DNA from 4 places in the Solibacillus sp. FSL W7-1472 genome. Region 1 is predicted to be linked to each of the others. Evidence: riboswitches for the same ligand, from Rfam matches in the RefSeq annotation. Region 1 holds a riboswitch; each other region holds the start of a gene.
The links. A riboswitch is a leader RNA that binds a small molecule or an ion and turns the genes downstream of it on or off. The one in region 1 is predicted to bind thiamine pyrophosphate.
Positions count from the first base shown of each region.

Region 1 (4,129 bases):
CAGAACTATCATACTAAATTGCCAGAATAGTAGAAAAGAGTAATTTGGTACAGGTTATTACAATCAAAATAGTACTTATATGACAGAATTTGACTTATAGTGAATTTACAGCCTCTTTTATATTATCGCTATGACTGATTGCCGAAATAACGGCGACTCCATTTACTCCGGTTTGTCTTACAATGAAACTATTTTCAACAGAGATTCCGCCAATTGCTACAATAGGGAATTGAGTGTACTGAGATTTCGCTTCTTCCAGTAACGTCAGCCCTACTGGTGCTCTCGCATCATCTTTTGTGGAAGTTTCATAAATTGGACCAATTCCCGCATAATCCGCCCCATTTGCAATGGCCATTTCGAGTTGCTCCATCGTATGAATCGATACACCGATGATTTTATTTTTTGCAAGGAATCTAAATTGTTCAATACCGGTGTCTTCCTGCCCTACATGAATACCATCTGCATTTAATGTTAGTGCAAGCTCGACATCATCATTAATAATAAACGGCACTTTATATGTTTGGCACAGCTTTTGGCATTGACGGGCAAACTCTGCATACGCATCGCCTTTTAATGCATTTTTCCCTTTTTCTCGCAGTTGGAACATCGTAATACCTGCCTGTAAAGCTTCTTCCAAAACAAGCAATGGTTCGCGTTTACAATTGGCCGTTCCCATCACAAAATATTTATTCAAATCAAAAGACATGGACATCGCACATCCCCCGCTGTTCATGATAGGCGAAATGATTTGTCGGACCAAACCCATGACCAATATTAAGCGGATGACGGATTGCAAGCTGCACATATTTTTTTGCTTCTATTATGGCTGCCTCTATCGATCTGCCTTTTGCCATTTCCGCGGTAATCGCTGCAGAAAATGTACATCCTGTACCGTGAGTATGTTTCGTATCCACCCGCTCGGTTTTCATTTTAAATGGTTGCACCCCGCGAATGAAAACCGTATCTGTCGCATGCTTACTGTTTAAGTGACCACCCTTAATGACAACACATTTCAGCCCCAGACTTAATAAATCATGCGCCGCTGATGCGATATCCTTTTCCGTTTGTATTTTATAGCCTGTAAGGATTTCCGCTTCCGGTATATTCGGGGTACAAACGGTTGCGAGCGGCAATAACTTTTCTTTAAGATCTGTTGTTGCCTGCTGCTCTAGCAAACTGGCACCGCCTTTTGCAATCATGACCGGATCAACGATAAGCGGAATATCCGTATTTTTTAGTAAAGTCACAATGGCTTCGATAATTTCAGCACTAAACAGCATCCCTGTCTTAATTGCCTTTACGTCGAAATCTTGAAGTACTGCCTTTAGCTGAGCTTGAACGAAATCAGCCGTTGTCGGAAAAATTCCATGCACTCCTTCAGTATTTTGTGCGGTTAATGCGGTGATTACTGATGTACCGAATACACGGAGTTCCTGAAACGTTTTTAAATCGGCTTGAATCCCGGCACCGCCACCGCTATCCGATCCTGCTATCGTACATGTAATCATTTTCGTCCCTCCGCTAAATTCTCTAGTTGATTCAAGAAATTTGTGTGGAAATTTCCTATAGTTGCAACAGAATTGGCACTTACCTGTTTATATTCATTCAGTAGCGTTAGTAAGTCATCAAACGGTTCTTTACTGTTTGCAAGCACCGCTGCACAAAAGGCACTAAGCAAGCAGCCACTCCCCGTCATTTTTGTCACCTTTTCATGACCACCCTCTACAAATTCCACTCTTATCCCATCAGTAATAACATCTTGTTCTCCTGTTACGATCACAATACATTGATAGTTATTAGCCAACTTTTTGGCAGTCACTGCAACATCTATATCTCCTTTGCCACTATCCACACCTTTAGACGCCCAATTTACTCCCGCCAGAGCCGCCATTTCTCCAATATTGCAACGGATTACATTAATCTTTAAAAGGTCGAGCAATTGTTGTGCTGTCTCCGCTCGAAACTTCGTTGCCCCTACACCTACTGGATCAAAAACAACCGGAGTATTATGCATGTTTGCGCTAAGTCCTGCTTTCTTCATCGACTCTATTGTCCGCTCATTCAAAGTGCCCATATTTAAAAGCAAAGCATTGGCCTGGGCAGCCATTTCACCCACTTCTTCTATTGCATCCGCCATTACTGGTGAAGCTCCTACCGCCAGCAAGCCATTCGCTGTAAAATTTGCGACAACATAGTTGGTAATACAATGAACTAATGGTTGTTTATTATAAATTGCTTGCAGACTCATTTACATACACTCCTTGTTCCCAGCTTTGCTTCGTCCAAGGCATTTCCCAAAACATCCATTCGTAATAACAGCTTTTCTTAAAATGCTCCTGTAATACTTTAAGCTTTGCAGGTTGTTCTTTCGCATATCGATCTAGCATCGATTTTTGTACTTCAATATTTTGAAGCATCTCCTCGGAAGCATATAATGCAATCCACTGTTCATAAAGAGGTATATTGGGGCATGCATCTTTTAATCTTTGCCCAATTTCCTGGTACAGCCATGGGCATGGCAGGATTGCCGCAAATGCTTCTGCTACATCTCCGTTATGCACTGCATTGTACATATGGCTCACATAGTTATAGGCTGCTGGTGCTGGTTCGAATTTTTCCAAATCATCCGCTGTCACACCTAATTCTTTAAAAGTTGTACGATGCAACTCAAGCTCGGCATCATGGATAAACTTTGCTGTTTGCAGAAAATATTGAACATCATCATCCGTTGTCGCTTTTGCAGCTGCAAGAGCTAGTACTTTCGTATAATGTTTTAAATAATACGCATCCTGCAGCATATAAAACTTAAACTTCTCCAGCGGTAGACTCCCATCTGCAATCCCTTGTACAAAAGGATGATAGAAGCTAGCCTCCCAATAAAAATCCGTTTCTTTTCTTACCTTTTCACAAAATCCCATTGTTACTCCTCCTTTTTGTTGGCGGAAGCACAAAAAAGACGTCTCAACATATAGAGAGACGTCCCCAAAAAGTGTAAGTACCACTTTTCATTGCTCCCTACGTCCGTATTAACGGCCAGGTTCCAAGGGTCAGGTTTTAACCTTCTCAACACTGCTGTGTCCCCCCGCAAATCAAATGCTTGTGTATTTGCAAAAGAAAGACTCCACGTAAAATATACGCGGAGCCAAAGTAAGTACATATGTATAGCTTGTACTTTGCTCCCTACGTCCGTATTAACGGTCAGGTTCTAAGGGTCAGGTTTTAACCTTCTCAACACTGCTGTGTCCCCCCGCAAATGCATTTAATTACCCAGAGTGTAACAAATTAATTCGAACCGGGCAAGTGAATTCAATAAATTACGAAATTAATAGTTCAATAACAAATTCACAAAATAGCGCATCGTTAGTAAAAATCTGTTACTAATGATGCGCTGACATCTATTGTAGATGGGTTACTGCAGATCTTTTACCAGTCAGTTCCTGATAAGCCTGAGCATATTCCTCGGCCAGTTTATCGACATATTGTTTTGTGGAAGTAATCTCTTTAATCGCGCCAATTCCTTGCCCGCTGCCCCAAATATCTTTCCAGGCTTTTGCGGTATTATCGTTAAAGTTCATTGCTGAAGGATTACTTTCTTTTAAATTACTCGGGTCCATCCCCGCGTTCATGATAGAACCTTTCAAATAATTCCCGTGGATTCCTGTAAATAAATTGCTGTATACAATATCTTCTGCAGTACTATCAACAATCATCTGTTTATATTCTTGACGAGCAAACGCTTCTTCGGTCGCGATGAATGGTGAACCGATATAGCCAAAATCAGCCCCCATCGCCTGTGCAGCCAATACCGAATGTCCTCGTGCGATTGATCCTGATAAAGCTAATGGACCGTCAAACCATTCACGGATTTCCTGTACGAGCGCAAATGGGCTTTGCTGACCTGCATGGCCACCTGCACCTGTTGCTACAGCAATGATGCCGTCTGCACCTTTTTGAATCGCTTTTTTTGCAAAATGATTGTTAATGACATCATGGAAAACGATGCCTCCATAACTATGAGCTGCCTCAAATACTTCTTCACGTGCCCCAAGTGAAGTAATAATAATCGGAACTTTATATTTCACACAGAGCTCCATATCCTGTTCCAGACGTTCATTTGTTTTATGAACAA
Region 1 covers NZ_CP150208.1:2,648,812-2,652,940, forward strand. The annotation lists gene thiE (thiamine phosphate synthase) at 95-712, opposite strand; gene thiD (bifunctional hydroxymethylpyrimidine kinase/phosphomethylpyrimidine kinase) at 696-1,508, opposite strand; gene thiM (hydroxyethylthiazole kinase) at 1,505-2,248, opposite strand; gene tenA (thiaminase II) at 2,226-2,918, opposite strand; TPP riboswitch at 2,996-3,094, opposite strand; TPP riboswitch at 3,161-3,259, opposite strand; gene MKY07_RS13195 (nitronate monooxygenase family protein) at 3,396-4,129, opposite strand, start outside.

Region 2 (4,129 bases), 470 kb from region 1:
TCTCTTATTTCTTATGACACTTTTTATTTACTAATAATATAAAACATTTACTTTATTACACTTGATACATTTTTCATGATATTGATTTCCTTTAAAATGATGATCACAATTTTGCTGGATTTCTTTTAAACTTTTCTCCAAAACAGCAAGGTGAGTTTTGAGCTGATTAATTTCCTCTTCAATTTTTCCGACCTTCATCCTAATGCCCCCTTAAGAAAGTTACTGATATATGTTACCACCAGATTGCTTAAACTGTTCAGCTTTTTCCTTCATACCTATTTCAATAGCTTCCTTCGTATCAAGTTCTTTTTCTTTTGCAAAATTACGAATATCTTGAGAGATTCTCATACTGCAAAATTTAGGTCCACACATAGAACAGAAATGTGCTGTTTTTGCACCTTCAGCAGGTAAAGTTTCATCATGATATTCGATTGCACGTTCAGGATCTAAAGATAAATTAAACTGATCTCTCCAACGGAATTCAAAACGAGCTTTTGATAAGGCATCATCTCTTTTATGTGCTCCTGGATGCCCTTTTGCCAAATCAGCAGCATGTGCAGCAATTTTATAAGTGACAACCCCTACACGAACATCATCTCTATTCGGTAAACCTAAATGTTCTTTTGGCGTTACATAACAAAGCATCGCTGTCCCATACCAACCAATCATTGCAGCTCCAATAGCAGATGTAATGTGATCATAGCCAGGAGCTATATCAGTTGTAAGAGGGCCTAAAGTATAGAAAGGAGCTTCCTTACAAACTTCCAGTTGTTTGTCCATGTTTTCTTTTATAAGGTGCATTGGCACGTGTCCCGGTCCTTCAACCATAACCTGTACATCATGCTCCCAAGCAATTTTTGTTAGTTCTCCAAGAGTTTCTAATTCCGCAAATTGAGCTTCATCATTGGCATCTGCAATGGAACCAGGACGTAAGCCATCCCCTAAAGAGAAGGAAACATCATAAGTTTTCATGATTTCACAGATTTCTTCAAAGTGAGTATATAAAAAATTTTCTTTATGGTGGTGAAGACACCATTGTGCCATAATAGATCCACCTCGGGATACAATACCTGTTAAACGTTTTGCTGTTAACGGAACATACCGTAAAAGAACACCTGCATGAATGGTGAAGTAATCCACCCCTTGTTCGGCTTGTTCAATCAATGTATCACGGTAAACCTCCCATGTTAGGTCTTCAGCAACACCATTTACTTTTTCTAGTGCTTGATAAATAGGTACGGTACCGACAGGAACAGCCGAATTTCGAATAATCCATTCCCGTGTTGTGTGAATGTTTTTACCTGTTGATAGGTCCATAATATTATCAGCACCCCAACGTGTTGCCCATGTCATTTTTTCAACCTCTTCTTCGATGGAAGATGAAACAGCAGAATTGCCAATATTCGCGTTAATTTTTACATGAAAGTTACGACCTATTATCATGGGCTCTGATTCTGGATGGTTGATATTAGAAGGAATAATCGCTCGACCCTTTGCAACTTCATCCCGTACGAATTCAGGTTTCATATTTTCTCTAATTGCGATAAATTCCATTTCAGGCGTGATAATTCCTTTTCGTGCATAATGAAGTTGTGTAATATTTTTCCCTTTTTTAGCCCGTAACGGTTTCCGCTTTAAACCAGGAAACACGTTATGATTAGTACGAGGATCGTTTTTATCTTTATAACCATTATCCTCAGGCTTGATTTCACGACCATCATATTCCTCCACATCGCCACGTTCTTGAATCCATGTACTGCGAAGGGCAGGGAGACCTTTTGTAATATCGACAGAATAATCAGGGTCTGTATAAGGTCCGCTGGTGTCATACACACGTACTGGAGGATTTTCCTCTTCTCCAAACGTACCAGTTGTCGGGCTTAACTCGATTTCACGCATTGGAACCTTAATGTCAGGTCTAGAGCCTGTTACATATACTTTATTGCTACCTGAAAAGTTAGACATAATGGAAATACTTTGTTCGTTTAATGAAGATGGTGACATAGACATAATAAATCTCTCCTTTTTTGAATATAAGGACAAGAGATAGAGCACAACAGTGAGGAGCTTAAAAAAGCTTATGAAGTACATAAAAAAGCCGGTGTCCAATAAATGGTCGGACCCGGCTAATATGTATACAGAAGTAGTATTACTATAATACGATGCTAACTTCCCCACGCTGGTATGATCCAGATCAGGTCCCAAGAGTCAAGAAACTTCAACGTGTTTCATTCTCAGCCCAACTTATTGGACTCCCCTAGTTATTTCTATTCAATTTTATATTAGTATACATGAAACTTCCTTGAGATAAAAGGGAAAATTCAGAAAAGTATTTGTTGGATGAATTACCTTACCGGATATTGATATCGTACTCATTTCGCATGCACATTACAAACCTCTGCATGTCTCGATGTTAAGAACATTAAAGAAACAAAACCCGAACGTATTATTATTTCTGATGAGTCAACATTCTCAGGAGGTGGACTTTTTTTATATTTAAGGAATTCTGAATCAGAAAACGTTTTAATTCCTGCTTATTGAAAATCATCCTTGACGAAAAAAGTCGTTCGTCGTAAAGTAATGGTAAATTCATCAAGCATTAGGTGCCCGTTAAGGGAGAATAGGGAATAAAGTGAAAAGCTTTAGCGTAATCCCAACACTGTATAGAGGAGTTTCATAGCAAAACCCACTGGATTTACATCTGGGAAGGGGCTATGAAATTGTGAATCTGAGCCAGGAGACCTGCCTAAGTATGCTTACTGTTTATAGACACTGGATATGTCTGTAGTTTATTTGTTATCGAATAAACTGCAGGCTATTTTTATTGTCAAAAATACATTTAGATGGGGGAAACGAAACATGCAATTATTACAGCAAACAATTGATCAAATTCAAGAAATCGACCGACAAATGGAAGAAAAAGCACGTACGTACATAGACTCTTTAGCCAAACCACCGCAAAGCCTAGGGAAGATCGAATCACTAGCTCTGCAAATCGCCACAATTACGGGTGACCTTGCGCCTAAAATCGATAATAAAGCGGTGATCGTCATGGCGGCAGACCACGGGGTGTATGAGGAAGGCGTAACGCCAAATCCGCAAAGTACAACGGTTTTCCAAACATTATCATTTCCGAAAGGGACGACAGGGATGTGTACGATTGCGAAAATTTCGAATGCACAAGTCATCCCGGTAGATATCGGTGTCAAAGAAGATTTACCTCAAGATGCTGGGGTAATCATTAAAAAGGTCAAATACGGGACAGACAATATGGCGAAAGGTCCTGCAATGACCCGAGAAGAAGCGATTCAAGCAATTGAAGTAGGAATTGAAGTCGCAACAGAAGCGATCCAAAACGGTATCAATCTCATTGGTACCGGGGAAATGGGTATCGGGAATACGACACCGAGTGCTGCGGTGCTTTCAGTGCTTCACGGCTGTGATCCACTGGCAGTAACAGGCTTTGGAGCTGGTGTCGGAGCTGGCGGTATCGAATATAAAGCCGAAGTCATTCGAAAAGCGATTGCCTTGAATGAGCCGAACGCCGAAGATCCGATTGATGTTGTGGCAAAAGTAGGGGGTCTGGAAATTTGCGGGATGGCCGGAATCTTCCTTGCAGGCGCAGCGAATCGTGTACCGGTCGTTGTTGACGGATATATTTCAACGGTTTCCGCATTAATCGCCTATAAGTTAAATCCGAATGTGAAAGCGTATTTGATTCCGTCACATTTATCGGAAGAGCCCGGTGCAAAAATCGCAGCTGAGCTTCTAGGGTTAGAGCCAATGCTGCATATGAATATGCGACTTGGAGAAGGATCGGGTGCTGCTCTAGCGTTCCCGATTCTTGATGCAGCTTGTTCGATGATTACGAATATGGTGACGTTGGAGGAAGCGGCAGCGCTTTTAGTAGCCAAGTAGAAAAGTCCTCAAGAAATGAAATTCGTAAAATAAAATTACGTAAACGGGCCACATTAAAAGTGATATGAACTTTTAATGTAGCCTTTTATTTGAATTCGGTATTCCTCGAAAATGAATGGCGTTTTCAGTCTATTTCATTTATTTTACCAGTAAAATACCAAATAGGCGAAACAATTCCGTTTATTTAGCCAGTGAGTAAATCATAAAGAAA
Region 2 covers NZ_CP150208.1:3,114,935-3,119,063, reverse strand. The annotation lists gene MKY07_RS15555 (serine protease) at 31-198, opposite strand; gene thiC (phosphomethylpyrimidine synthase ThiC) at 220-2,004, opposite strand; TPP riboswitch at 2,155-2,269, opposite strand; cobalamin riboswitch at 2,585-2,765, shown strand; gene cobT (nicotinate-nucleotide--dimethylbenzimidazole phosphoribosyltransferase) at 2,860-3,918, shown strand.
Region 2: it holds a riboswitch for thiamine pyrophosphate, as region 1 does, so the genes downstream of both, thiC (phosphomethylpyrimidine synthase ThiC) here and tenA (thiaminase II) in region 1, are expected to answer to the same signal.

Region 3 (4,129 bases), 430 kb from region 1:
GGACAGAAGCTGACATCGTAAAAGCTCTAGATGAAATGCGAGATGGCACAGAACATGGCTGGAACTTAATGTTCATGGGTCTGAAGGAATTAGTTGAGACCGGAAAAGTGAGCTATCAAGGTTAGGGCGTATAATGAAACACCGGGTGGGGGTCATGACCATCCGGTGATTGAATTTTCGGGGAAGATTTTCTAATAAAATGTTGAATTGTTCTACCAGATCTTTATACGGTAACTGAAGAAGTAGCCGCATCTTCGGAACAACAGCTCATCGCGAAATTTAAATATTAAACCAAAGGCATCGTCTAGTTAGGAGATGCCTCTAACTTATAGGGAGAAAAGTTCGCGGAAAAGGTTAAAATAGGCTAAATTGAAGTGGTGCAAATTTGAATTAAGAAGGGGAAGAGTCCGATGAAAAGCGCAAAACCATTTTTAATGTTTCAAGGCGGTGTTGCTGAAGAAGCGATGAACTTCTATACATCACTTATCGATGATGCGGAAATTACAAGCATTGTACGCTACGGGGCAAATGAAGGCGGAGACGAAGGAAAAGTCATGCAAGCCACTTTTTCGATAAAAGGTCAGGAATTTATGTGCATTGACAGTAATATTAAGCATGAATTTGACTTCACACCGTCATTCTCTATTTTTATTACGTGTGATACGGAAGAAGAAACCGACCATCTTTATGAAAAATTGCTTGAAGGCGGGCATCCGCTAATGCCAATCGATAATTACGGTTTCAGTAAGAAGTTCGGCTGGGTAAATGACCGTTACGGAGTATCTTGGCAGATTAATTTACCTTAATAAAATGTGCCGGGTGTCTGAATGGATACCCGGCGTTTCATTTTCTAATAAAGGTCTGAGTTGTTCTAATATATTTTAAAATCTTCTAATAAAAGTGAGATTTTCTAATATAATTGTACATTGTGCTAATAAGTCTTTAATATGTTCAAATATCGTCCACAGAAGTTCTAATAACCCCCTGCAATCTTCTAATATCCATCACAAACCAATCTGTTCTAATATCATGCGCAGAAGTTCTAATATCCCGCCAAGGAGTTCTAATATCGACACAAAAATTTCTAATAAAAACCTTCCATTCACCCGGCATTCTGATAAAGCATCCCGCCAAACGCCCGGTTTCTCACCATAATCCTCAGCAAGCCATAGCCTAAAAGCGCCCCCGCAAAAGAACTCATCATAAATGCCGGGACAAAACCGAACAGCGCCGCTTCCTGACCTAAAAATAAAATGGCGATCGGGTAAGTAGCCATCGCACCGAGCAACCCGGTCCCGATTACTTCACCTACTGCCGCAAACGCTAACTTCTTCGTTTTAGCAAACAGAAATGCAGCCAAAAAGGCACCGATCATACTCCCCGGATAAGCAAATATACTGCCTGTCCCCATTAAGTTTCTCAATGTCGATGTAAGGAATGCCTGTAATACCGCATACCATGGACCGAGCAACACCGCCGATACGACATTGGCAAAATGCTGAATCGGAAATATTTTGGCAAAACCTAAAGGGATGTACACAAAACTGCTGAGAATCGTTGTAAGTGCAGCGATAATGGCTGAATACGTAAGCTTCCTCGTTTTATTCATCTCTTCCATCCTTTACAATAAATTTTTGCAACAAAAAAACCACTTTCAACTAAAGAAAGTGGTATCGCAGCCTAAAACAAATAAAAAGGGATCGACACTACTTTCCTACGCTAGTATTACCTAGATCAGGTGCAAAGGGTTCTTCTCAGCCAAACAGGCGCCCCTAGTAGTTTTCATATTCAATTATAAGCAGATTACCTGCTTCCAATATTAGGTTAATTTCACAGTTATCATAACACGGCCGTTTCATTATGCAAATGCATTTTTGAAATTTGATTCCTTTGACCGAGAAAAACTACTGCTCATACCCACCGCCATAATTGCCGGGCTGGACTTGCTGCCATGGGTTTGGTGGACCGATGAACGTATTCGGCCGAACCGGTGCAACTGCCTGCGTCCATAAAGTTTCGTTCATCCCATATGTGTGGGCCATAATATTTGCTGGTGTCAGCTTGAGGAGGTCGGAACCTAAAATGACTTCAGGTGTCGGTGCGTTGAAAATGGCGAGCAGATGCGTGTTGTTTTGCGTGGCGACTTCGTAATGCCACCACCCTTGAGGAACGTTCGCCACCTGGCCGGGGGTAATCGGAAAATGCATTAGCTGTTTCGTAAACGGATTCAAAATCGAAACAACCGCACTTCCCGCAATACAATAAACAAGTTCCGCCGCATTTTGGTGGTAGTGCGGTTCAATGACATTATTGGCACTCAAATAAATATCAAGCAGCGATATATTATCCAGTGTATTTAACTGGTTGACGCCCATTACATTAATAAAATTATGCTGGTCTTTAACGAACAACGGGTTTTTATTAAGGTCGAATGTAAACTGGGGTTGCACTGATGTATAATCTTGATTCGGATTCAATAGTTCACCTCTTTTTTATTGTAGTTAAAATATGCAATAATTTACCAGTGTGTGCCTATTGTCGTTAGTAGCCATCCATCTAAAAATACACATACAACGCATTGATTAATGTGAAAATTAAAATAAACAGGGTAGCACCACATACAATAATTTCTGTAAAGTGCACGAACATGACTCTTTCATAACTTAACTCAGCTTTACGAAAACCAAAGAAATTCCCATGACTAATAATATAAATAAACGTACTCACGACCATTAAGGAAGACATTAAAAATGAAATTGTTGGCAAAGAAGTAACGTAGCGCGAGTTGCCTCCTGTTTCCATATAGAGCGGAATATCCAATCCCTTGCTTAACACAAAACTGACAATGACCATGATGTAGATAATAAGCGAAATATTAAACGGGTGTTTGCGGTAATCGATCAGATCAAGCAACTTTTTTGTCTTCCCCTTAAACTCCCAATCCTTATTGTCTTCTACTCTGTCACCTTTCAGCATGTAAATAATACCGGCTAATACAAGCCCTGAAAATAAATACCATTCCAACATCGTAAAAAACAGCGTCCAGCTATAAAACGGTGCGATCACAAGCGGGAGAATAACGAGTCCAAACAACCATTTATTAACTGGCTGATTAGCAGTAAGCCATTCGTTTAATGCATGCCGTTTATCTTTTGTATGTGCTTTTTCCGGTTCCCGGTAACTGAAGATTTGATTCATTACAAAAGTGCATCCTACCAGTACTAACCCGATTCCGAAAGTAAGATAAGAAGCTTTCGGATAAATCACGACCCCATCATAATTAAGGATGATCCAGTTCCCGCATAGGGCAGTGATCAATATCCCGGTAAGCATCAGATATGAAGATAAGTTTCTCATCCGTACACCTCCATTGTTCTATTCTACGTCGATTGGATGGAAATAGTTTCAAATAAAACAGGAGGTATGTAAATAGTTCTAATAACGACCGGCAATGTTCTAATAAAACCAAAAATGTTCTAATATAATTGCGATTTTCTAATATATCACTCAGTTGTTCTAATAACCATCCGACATCTTCAAATAAAGCACTCCGATGTTCTAATAACTCGTCGACATTTTCTAATAACCACCCCAACTATTCTAATAAAATCCAAAACAAAAAAGCGATTGCACTAATGGAACCGTCCCACTACTGTGCAGTCGCTTTCTTCATAATAAGCTGCAGTATTTCATTGGCACAAATCGCATCTGCATCGGCTGTATGATGGTTAAGAAGCGGGATGTTATACGTTTCGGCAATGACATTTAAATTATTTCTCGGACTGTCCAAATATTTGCGCGCAAGCAGTACCGTACAGGCTGCCGGATTCGTTGGACGAATGCCATTTCGGAAAAACTCCAGCGCGAGAAAGCTGTACCAGTCAAAACCGATATGATGACTGACGATCGGCAAATCACCTAAAAAAGCTTTAAACGCATGAATGACAGGGGAGATCGTTTGCTCATGTTTGACACGTTCATTAGTAATCCCGTGAATGTGCGAATTTTTGATTGGTTTTTCCGGATTCACAAACCGGTGAAAGAGGTCCACCGTTTCACCATGGCGAATTTTTAACGCAGCTATTTCCACGATTTTATCGCCCCTAGCAGCAGAGCCTCCCGTTGTTTC
Region 3 covers NZ_CP150208.1:3,074,008-3,078,136, reverse strand. The annotation lists partial or broken gene MKY07_RS15350 (SRPBCC domain-containing protein) at 1-125, shown strand, start outside; gene MKY07_RS15345 (VOC family protein) at 411-806, shown strand; gene thiW (energy coupling factor transporter S component ThiW) at 1,103-1,609, opposite strand; TPP riboswitch at 1,695-1,784, opposite strand; gene MKY07_RS15335 (cupin domain-containing protein) at 1,905-2,477, opposite strand; gene MKY07_RS15330 (nucleotidyltransferase) at 2,557-3,357, opposite strand; gene MKY07_RS15325 (3'-5' exonuclease) at 3,650-4,129, opposite strand, start outside.
Region 3: it holds a riboswitch for thiamine pyrophosphate, as region 1 does, so the genes downstream of both, thiW (energy coupling factor transporter S component ThiW) here and tenA (thiaminase II) in region 1, are expected to answer to the same signal.

Region 4 (4,129 bases), 770 kb from region 1:
AAAAATTCAATGCCTCACTTTCATTAGCATTAGGAATGGCCGATGTTATTCAAAGTGTTCAAGGAAGTGTGCATATCGATACGATGTTTATCGATGAAGGCTTCGGTACATTGGATGAGGAGGCGTTAAGACGGGCAATCGATATTTTGATCGATCTTCAGCAAACAGGCCGCTTAATCGGCGTCATCTCCCATGTGGCCGAATTAAAAGCAGCAATGCCTGCCATTTTACAAGTCCAAAAGTTAAAAGAAGGCTACAGTAAAACAGAAATTATTATTAAATAAAAGACAACAAAAAACACATTTCACACGAGTTTTAGTGCGAAATGTGTTTTTCTGCGTTAACGTTTTGGCGTTCGTCGTGTAGTTGCTGGTTGGGGTGCAGATTTTTTATCCATCATTTTTTTAATGATCGGGTACACGATCGGTCCATATTTAATTGCGGTTTTAATGAGTTTATTTAATTTCATGATATACACTCCTTAACGAATACATTTCGTATAAAAAATATACCCAAAGAAGGAGCTATCATAAACATTAACGTAAAACTTTAATCGCTTGGACTAGATTCCAAATCGCCAGAATAAACGTAATAAGGACTAAAAGAATAAATCCGATAAAATGTGAACTAATAAAGAAATCCTGCACGCTCACTGTCAAAGTATTATTCCAGGAAAGAACGGAAGTGAAAAAGTAAATCATGTACAAAATCCCTAACAGTATTGGAATAAGTTGAGAAATAAAAGCTTTTTTAGAATGGCCTTTAACGGCTTGATCTTTCGTAACGATAAATATAATTACCGGTAAAATAAACGGTGCAAAATAAAAGCTCAAATAGCTTAATGCACTTAAACCTTTCGATTGATCCATCATTTATCACTCCTTCGTATCTATTATATGTAATTCTAGTACGTTTCAAAATAATAGCTGTTGAAAGTTGTAGAAATATTCGTTACAATGAGCATGTTCAAACAATAAAAATTTAGATGTACCACAAGGGGTGCCGAGAAAGTCGGCTGAGATTGTGCACGGGATTGCACTGACTCTTTGAACCTGTAAGTTAGCACTTGCGTAGGGATGTGGATAGAATCCGACTGTTCAAACGATAGTCAGGCTTTTGTCCTGATTATCGTTTTTTGCTTTTTCTAAATACCTAGAAGAAGTAAAAGTTCCATTCTATCCCTCTTCACTTTTGTTACATCGGATAAAAGAAAGGGGAATTGTTATGGACAGAAAAAAATTATTGATGATGGTGGAGATAGCGATATTTGCTGCCATCGGACTTGTATTGGACCAAGTATCTTTTAAAATGTGGGCACAGGGCGGGTCAATCAGCTTTGTTATGGTACCGATTATGTTAATGGCCATTCGTTGGGGGCTAACAGCAGGACTTGCAACTGGCTTGCTGATTGGCGTTATGCAAATGATGTTTGGCGCTTACATAGTACACTGGCTTCAGGCGATTTTAGATTACGGTCTTGCCTTTACAGTAGTAGGGTTAGCGGCAATTGTAAGAAAGCCATTATTACAGGCAACACAATCACTCAATAAAGTAAAAATGGCAATTTATATCGTTATAGGAGCTCTAATAGGCGGAGCTTTAAGATTTGTTTCGCACTTGCTCGCAGGTGTCGTGTTCTTTAAAGAGTACGCAGGCGATGATAATGTGTGGATCTACTCAATAATTTATAACAGTACTTATATGGTACCTGCAACAATAATTACAGCGGTTATTGCAGTTATATTATTCACATCTGCACCCCGTTTACTCCAAAAAGCACAAACACCATAATGAATGAAAAACTCAAAGCTTGCAGCAAGGGATTATTTTCCCGTTGCAAGCCTTTTCTAATTTCTATTGTACAATGTCGTATTAATTTGATCATAAATCCAAATAATTTTAAAATCCTTGAACAATTACAACCGATATTAAGTATGCTATAGTTAAGGGTAGACATTGTTTAAGAGGAAGGAAGTTACACATGATTGTTACTACACAAGAAGAAATAGAAGCGTTTAAAAAAATTGGACGCATTTGTGCTGAAATTCGCGAGGCAATGAAAGCTGCGACAGTACCTGGCGTGACAACGAAAGAATTAGATGAAATTGCAGGCCGTATGTTTGCGGAAGCAGGCGCGGTTTCTGGTCCTAAAGGCGAATACGATTTTCCGGGATATACATGCATTTCAGTAAATCACGAAGTTGCACATGGCATTCCAGGGAACAAGGTTATTCAGGACGGCGATATCGTAAACATTGATGTTTCTGGCTCTTTAAACGGATACTTTGCAGATACAGGTATTTCTTTTGTTGTTGGTGAAGGTTATGAAGATAAAGAAAAACTTTGCTCTGTAGCAAAATCAGCATTTGACCGTGCGATGACAAAGGTTAAAGCAGGTTCGAAATTAAATCAGATCGGTAAAGCAGTAGAGCGTGAAGCACGTGATCACGGGTTGACGGTAATTATGAACTTAACAGGACACGGCTTAGGTAAATCATTACACGAAGAACCAAACCATGTCTTGAACTATTACGATGCTTGGGATACGACAATCATGAAAGAAGGCATGGTGTTGGCGGTAGAGCCGTTCATTTCGGCGAAGGCTGAGCACATCGTAGAATCAGGTGACGGCTGGACATTTATTACACCGGATAAATCATTAGTTGCCCAGATCGAACACTCGATTATTGTAACAAAAGATAAACCAATTATTTTAACAACATTGGAAGACTAAATTATAACCGTGGGTGCATATATAAGTGCGCCCGCGTTTTTTTGTTCTATTAAAACAGGATGCCAACATAAAATAATCAAATGATTCAAATAAATAAACGCAACAATTACCAATTCCATACACTTTCGAGTAAAATATACATAATAAATGGAATAGGGGAGGCAGCACTATTTGAAAAAGCTACAAGATGTGGATTTATCGCAAAAACTGGAGAAGGAAGTCTATAAGAAGCAATTGAAAGCTTTGCAATATGAAATGCTAAATGCCCAGCAATTTTTATTTAATAATAAAATTGGCCTTATTATTGCATTTGAAGGAATGGATGCAGCAGGAAAAGGGGGAGCGATTAAGCGTTTAACAGAGCGTATCGATCCGCGTGGGTTAATGGTATGGCCAATTTCTGCCCCACAGCCCCATGAGATGCGCTATCATTATATGCAACGCTTTTGGAGAAAGTTGCCGCAGCATGGCCAGATTGCGATTTTTGATCGCTCTTGGTATGGTCGGGTGCTGGTGGAGCGTATAGAGGGTTTTGCTGAAGAAGCAGAATGGAAGCGTGCTTATGAAGAAATAAATAGTTTTGAGAAGCAATTGACAGATGAAGATTATATAATGATAAAGTTTTGGATTCATATCGATTCGGATGAACAGCTTAAACGTTTTAATGAAAGAGCAGCTGATCCATATAAATCATGGAAATTGACGGCTGAAGATTGGCGGAACCGTGATAAATTTGATTTATATTGTGAGGCAGCCGATGAAATGTTTGAAAAAACTGATTCGGAAAACGCTCCTTGGCACTTAATTCCGGGGAACGACAAAAACTATGCACGTGTTCAAGTACTTAAAGAAGTAGTTACCCATATAGAAAAAGAAATTACAAAGCGCGGATTAAAGCTAACGAACATTTTCGAAAGCGGTAATAAAACAACTGCACATAAAGAAAAATCGGAATTTATAGATATAATACCAAAGCCTGTAAAATCAAAAAAGAAAAAGTTGAAAAAACGGTAGCAAGCTTTGAAATGAAATGTAGGTGGTTCAATGAAAAGCTTATTCAAGCTATTTCACAAGAAGGAGGGTCCAATGGTTCAACTTATTGGGCAACAATGTTCGCTTCGTACGTTTACCCCGTCGGATGCGAAAGGATTGGCAAAATTATTAAATGACAATAAAATGTATTGGTCCGAATTTGAGCCATTACATCACGATGAATTTTATACAGAACAAGTACAGTACAATAAAATTTTAGAAAGCATACATTTACTGCAGTCAAACAGGGAATTTTCATTTGGCATTTTTTATAATGCAACAGGTCAGTTAATCGGGCATATTTCTCTCTATTCGATTAAACGTTTACCTTATTCAAGCGGTTTTATCGGCTATTCGATGGAT
Region 4 covers NZ_CP150208.1:3,414,615-3,418,743, reverse strand. The annotation lists gene MKY07_RS17160 (SMC family ATPase) at 1-284, shown strand, start outside; gene MKY07_RS17155 (hypothetical protein) at 341-469, opposite strand; gene MKY07_RS17150 (DUF4870 domain-containing protein) at 537-869, opposite strand; TPP riboswitch at 986-1,094, shown strand; gene thiT (energy-coupled thiamine transporter ThiT) at 1,225-1,791, shown strand; gene map (type I methionyl aminopeptidase) at 1,982-2,734, shown strand; gene MKY07_RS17135 (polyphosphate kinase) at 2,906-3,748, shown strand; gene MKY07_RS17130 (GNAT family protein) at 3,821-4,129, shown strand, end outside.
Region 4: it holds a riboswitch for thiamine pyrophosphate, as region 1 does, so the genes downstream of both, thiT (energy-coupled thiamine transporter ThiT) here and tenA (thiaminase II) in region 1, are expected to answer to the same signal.